DNA from 2 places in the Candidatus Clostridium eludens genome. Region 1 is predicted to be linked to the other one. Evidence: riboswitches for the same ligand, from Rfam matches in the RefSeq annotation. Region 1 holds a riboswitch; the other holds the start of a gene.
What was found. Region 1 has a riboswitch for thiamine pyrophosphate ahead of thiT (energy-coupled thiamine transporter ThiT). Riboswitches for the same ligand answer to the same signal wherever they lie in the genome.
Positions count from the first base shown of each region.

Region 1 (3,218 bases):
AATACAATTGCTCAGGCCTTGATTCTTCAATACTTAGCGGTCTAAGAACAAACTGTGGAAAATAAAATCAGCTTAAAATTAATATTTACAAAATTAAGGGAACTATAGAATATCTACACTAGGTTTATCAAATATATTCAATAAAACCTTAGTTTAACATTATACATCAATGTCACACGTAAACATAATTACGTGTGACATAATTTAATATCCTAAATTTTCATTAAGTATAAATACATAGATTCTTGAATCATCAATTTGTTTTTTTATGAGGGTATATTCGTTACATATTCTGCTCTTACTGCTGCAATCCACACAATATCCCGTTTTAGCACAGGGTGTATTACAATTTAACCTCCTGGCATTTGCCGGAGCACATACCCTTTTATTTCTCTCTATAGCTTCCTCTAAGTTCTTAACAATTTTATTTACACCACAGACTACTATAACTTTATCAGGACCAAAGAGCATAGCTGCAACCCTGTTGCCTCTGCCATCTACATTGAATAATTCTCCTTCCTCAGTTAACGCATTAGTGCTGGTAAAAAATACATCTGCAAAAAATGTTTTTCTATGTATTTCCTTCTTCTCATCTGGAGTAATCCCCTCAGCCGCCCTATCTAAAAACTTATACTTGCCGCTCCTTAAATATTCTAATAGGCCTATTTGTTGTAAAGTAGCAGAACCTCCACAGCTTACTACAGAATCTTTCTTAACTAATTGTTCTATTTTATTAAAAAGTTCCTGTCTATCTTTTATGTAAAAACCATTCATATTATTCTTTTTTAATGCCTCAATAGTCCTCTCTATTCTTTTTTCGTTTGTCCAAAGCACATTCATATCCATTATATATCTACCTCCAAAATTTATTTCAAATTATAAACCACATATTAGTGTAATAATTGAAATACTACATATTATGTATTATAATTATTATATAATAATTAAATACTTAATGCTAGGGGTGCCTTTATAGGCTGAGAAACAACATTTTGTTAACCCTTCTACCTGATCTGGATAACACCAGCGTAGGGAAGCGGATTCTAAAAAATCAAGTCGTATTCCTATGGAATACGACTTTTGGGCACCTTAGCTAAGTAAGGAGGTTTTATATGTCTTTAATAAAAAATATTACAGAGATTTCATCTCACCCAGCTTCTATTTTCGCATTAATTGCCCTAATTATTTTTATTCTATTTTGGGCCAAAGTTAAAAATGTTAAATTCACTACACAGCTTATAACTCAAATAGGCATAGCACTGGCACTGGCTGCTATACTTCAAATATTTAAAATATACCACCTTCCACAAGGAGGGAGTATAACTTTGGGGAGTATGATACCTATACTACTTATGGCTTTACTTTACGGGCCTGAAGTAGGCTTTATTACTGGATTTTTATATGGAATCATAACCTTAATACTAGATCCATACATACTCCATCCTGTACAAGTTATATTTGATTATCCACTACCATTTATGGCTTTAGGTATTGCTGGTTATTTTAGAGATAGAAAAATTATAGGTACACTGCTGGCTCTTTTAGGGAGATTTATATGTCATTTTATATCTGGAGTAATTTTTTTTGGAAGTTTTGCCCCTAAAGGAATGTCTCCGGCAGTTTATTCTCTTATGGTAAATGGTATATTTATGTCCATTGAAGGTGCCATATGTATTGCAATAATGTCAGTATTACCAGTAAAACATTTAGCCACAATTTTAAACAAAAAAATAGCACATAATTAAACTTTAAAAAGAAGGCTAGCAGCTGTACCACTCTAGCCTTCTTTTTAACTTGATTTATTATTTCCCCTTGTATCTTTGTATGGTTTTTTTTTTCTTTTCAATTAGTTCTTTAGAAAATTCCGTAAAAAAACTGGCGTTATGTCTTTTTACATTAAATTGATTACCTGATATGCCATATGTCTTAATCTTTATATAATACTTCATACACATATATACTACTGAATAAAAAGCAATAATTATCAGACCCGCTATAAGACCTGATGCCTGACCTGGAATAAAAGGCATACTAGCAATAACAATAATAAGACTTATAAGAGTAATCCATGAAACATATATATGATGCCTTCCTTCCGCACCATAGGTATGTTTTTTACGTAATCGGATTTGTGAAGCAACGATAGTTACATATGTAAAAAGCAGTGCAAAACCACCACAGCTTACCAAGAATAAATAGACTCTAGGAAATAAAAGTCCAAGCATTAGTCCCAAAAACATAACAAAACCCGAAAATACCATGCCTCTATAAGGTACTTTTGTTCTATCCTTTAACCACCTTGGAGCATAGGATTCATCTGCAAGAGAACGAATCATTCTTCCAATACCAAACATAGCTGCCAACATTGTAGAAAGTATAGCTGTGACCATTACTATATTTATTACATTTCCAGCCCAATTCATACCCCATCTGTTAAGTGCTGCTACCATAGGGCTAAAATTCTCACTAAGAACTCCAGTAGGAATCAATAACAAAAGTGCAGATATGGAAGCTATATAAAGTCCAACAAGGCTTATTACAGTATAGCTGATAGCTTTTGGAATTATTTTTTTGGGATTATCCGTTTCTGAAGCTGCCAAACCAATTATTTCAAACCCTGCATAGGCGAACATCACTGTAAGCATACTTCCTGCAATACTTTTTACGCCTCCTAAAAGTAAAGGTTCCCCAGTTACTTTGGCAGTTCCGGTCCTTGGAGATACACCTAAAAAACCACTAATTAAAAGTAATGCAATAATTATAAAAGATATTATTGTCAATAACTTAACAGCCGCAAGGCCACTTTCAAGTTTACTCAATTTGTTGGCACCTAACAAATTAAGTAATGTAACTGCAAGGATAGTCATACTTCCAAATAAAGATATGGATATGCCAGGAAACCATTTACGCAGTAAAATGGATACTGCTGCCGCTTCACTGGACATAGCTAGAACCATTCCAGTCCAGTAAACCCATCCAACAATAAATCCAGCTCCTGGTCCAAAGGCTTTTCCGGCAAAAGTACGGAACGAACCAGGTGCCGGATCTGCCACTGTCATTTCTGAAAGAGCAGAAAGAATAAAATAAACTAAAATTCCTCCTAATACATATGAAATAATTATAAGAGGTCCTACGGCATGAATAGCTACAGATGATCCTAGAAAAAAAGATCCACCAATTACAGTTCCTAGTGCCATCATTGTAAGTTCCCATACAGA
Region 1 covers NZ_JBJHZX010000026.1:12,545-15,762, forward strand. Annotated here, with positions in the region: gene ACJDU8_RS16465 (hypothetical protein) at 1-65, shown strand, start outside; gene ACJDU8_RS16470 (lactate utilization protein) at 205-846, opposite strand; TPP riboswitch at 951-1,052, shown strand; gene thiT (energy-coupled thiamine transporter ThiT) at 1,113-1,745, shown strand; gene ACJDU8_RS16480 (amino acid permease) at 1,803-3,218, opposite strand, start outside.

Region 2 (3,218 bases), on a different contig from region 1:
TTCTTTATAAACAAAAGGAAAAGCAACTTGAAGCATTAATTTATACTGAAAAAGGTAAGACGCTTTATAAAAATATACGAAATAATGACGACAGTGCATTTTTACAATTTGATAATTCAGTTAAACGAGGTATGAAAATTGATGTAACAAATGAGGAGCTTCAAGATATACTTAACGGATTAAATAAGACGGAAAATAAACTATTATCAAGTATACAAGATATGGTGGATTTTCAAGAACAATTAGAACAATCAAGAGCTGAGATTTCACAAAAAACAGTAAATAATTCTTTAAAGGAAATAGTGGCTTTTTTAATAGTAAGTATTTTAATGGGTATGTTGTTTACACATTTTATAAGGAAGAGTATTTTAACTCAGATTAAAGAGGTAGTAGATGGTGCATCTAAATTGGCGGAAGGCAATTTGAATTTTAAAATGAAGGTAGTTTCTAATGATGAAATAGGACAAACTATTAAAGGCTTAAATAGTGCAATTGAAAAGCTTAATAAGAGTATGATTTCCATAAGGAGTGAAAGTGATAGTATTCTTGGAAGCAGTGAATTAACAAATAAAATGTTTTCAGAGATAAGTTCTGAAATTGAACAAATATCAGCTTCTACAGAAGAAATATCTGCAGGAATGGAAGAATCCTCTGCTGCAGTTGAAGAAGTAACATCCATGGCTACTACAGTGAAGGAAGAAGTGAAGATCACAGAGCAAAAATCACAGGAAGGATTAGAAATGGCCTTAAATATACAGGAAAAAGCAGTTGCTATCAACAATGATTCTATTCAATCAAAAAAAATTGCAGAAGAAATATATATAAAAACAAGGACAAGTTTAGAAAAGGCATTAAAAGAAGTCACTGTTGTTAATCGAATATCAGAAATGGCATTAAGTATAGATGAAATATCAAAACAAACTAATCTGCTAGCATTAAATGCAGCAATAGAAGCTGCAAGAGCTGGTGAACAAGGAAAGGGTTTTGCAGTTGTTGCAGAAGAGGTGAGAACACTTGCGGAAGAATCATCAGAGGCAGTAGCACAAATACAAAGTGAAGTTCATATGGTTTTAGCTGCAGTTGAAAAGCTTTCCAGTTCATCTAGAGATATTTTGGAGTTTATAGAGAAGGACGTTTTAAAAGATTATGACAAACTAATTTCCACTAGCAATGAATACAAAAAAGATGGGGATACTTTAAAAGATATAGTTGCTAAATCTGCAGAATCTTCTAAAAATATTTCTGATTCTGTTGATCAAATTGCAGCAAGTATGGAAGACATAGCAATTTCGGTATCAGAAGTGGCTAAGACCACCGCAGATATTGCTTCAAGTGTGAATCAGGTTAATAATAGAAATGAATCTGTATTAGCAGAAACTAATAATAACGAGGAAAGTGCCATGAAATTAGGAAAGCTTATTAAAGGATTTAATTTAAATTGAAATATATTTTTTACTTGATTACTAATAAATCCTATGATACCATTATGTAATAAGAAAATTGAATATTATGTACAGGGGGGCTGGTGTTTCTGGCTGAGATTAAGAAGTAAATTCTTTGACCCTAAACCTGATCTGGGTAATGCCAGCGTAGGAAGTTGTTTGTGTAAATATGTTACTGATAAAAGCATAAGTCTACGGATTTATGCTTTTTGTTGTACATATGATTTTTTTATAAAATTTACCAGGAAAGAGGATGAAACCATGAATTTTACTACTCAAATGGATGCTGCTAAAAAGGGAATTATTACAAGAGAAATGGAGGTAGTATCCACAAAAGAAAGTATGGATGTAGAAGTTTTAAGAAATCTTGTAGCTGAAGGTAAAATAGTAATACCTGCAAATAAGAATCATAAATCATTAGATGCCCAGGGTGTTGGACAGGGATTAAAGACTAAAATAAATGTTAACTTAGGTATATCAAAAGATTGTGCTAACATAGATATGGAACTTGAAAAGGTGAAAACTGCAATTGAAATGAAGGCAGAAGCTATAATGGATTTAAGCTCCTATGGTAAAACTGAAGAATTTAGAAAAAGAATTGTAGAGATGTGTTCTGCCATGATAGGCACAGTACCCATATATGATGCAGTAGGATTTTATGATAAGGAACTAAGTGATATATCTCCTGAGGAATTTTTAGCTGTAGTAGAGAAGCACGCTAAGGATGGAGTAGATTTCATGACCATACATGCGGGAATCAACAGGGAAACTGCAAAGGTATTCAAAAGAAATAAAAGGCTTACAAATATAGTTTCAAGAGGAGGAGCTCTTTTATATGCATGGATGGAACTAAATAATAAAGAAAATCCATTTTATGAATACTATGATAAAGTTTTAGATATATGTGCAAAATATGATGTAACTATAAGTCTTGGAGATGCCTGTCGGCCAGGCAGCATTAATGATGCCACAGACGCCAGCCAGATAAAAGAACTTATAACTCTTGGAGAACTTACAAAAAGAGCTTGGGAGAAGAGTGTACAGGTCATGGTTGAAGGACCAGGACACATGTCTTTAAATGAAATAGCTGCCAATATGCAACTTGAGAAAAAGTTGTGTCATGGAGCACCATTTTATGTGCTGGGACCTTTAGTTACAGATATTGCACCGGGATATGACCACATAACAAGTGCCATTGGTGGAGCTATAGCAGCTGCAAATGGTGCGGATTTCTTATGTTATGTTACTCCAGCAGAGCATTTAAGACTTCCCAATCTTGAAGATATGAAAGAAGGTATTATAGCTTCTAAGATAGCAGCACATGCTGCCGATATAAGTAAAAATATAAAGGGCGCAAAGCAATGGGATTATAAAATGAGCAAGGCAAGAAGAGAGCTTGATTGGGAAACAATGTTTAATCTAGCTATTGATCCGCAAAAGGCAAGGAGATATAGAAAAGAATCTATGCCAGAGCATGAAGATACTTGTACTATGTGTGGAAAAATGTGTGCTGTGAGAAATATGAATAAGGTGATGGAAGGAAAGAACATAAATATTTTAAGGGAAGAAGATTAGGGCTGTTTTTAAACTCACATGAAGTTTTTTAACTTTGCGTGAGTTTTTTACATCATCTTAATTTGGCATCTGTACATAATAATTATATCTTTATTGTAATAAAGAATATAAAAAAATTTTAAAATAAATGGTATAATATTCACTGTAAATATGACAGATATGGGAAGTTGCAGGTACTTCATTGATATTTAAAGATTTTTG
Region 2 covers NZ_JBJHZX010000007.1:70,117-73,334, reverse strand. Annotated here, with positions in the region: gene ACJDU8_RS06580 (methyl-accepting chemotaxis protein) at 1-1,442, shown strand, start outside; TPP riboswitch at 1,506-1,613, shown strand; gene thiC (phosphomethylpyrimidine synthase ThiC) at 1,704-3,017, shown strand.
Region 2: it holds a riboswitch for thiamine pyrophosphate, as region 1 does, so the genes downstream of both, thiC (phosphomethylpyrimidine synthase ThiC) here and thiT (energy-coupled thiamine transporter ThiT) in region 1, are expected to answer to the same signal.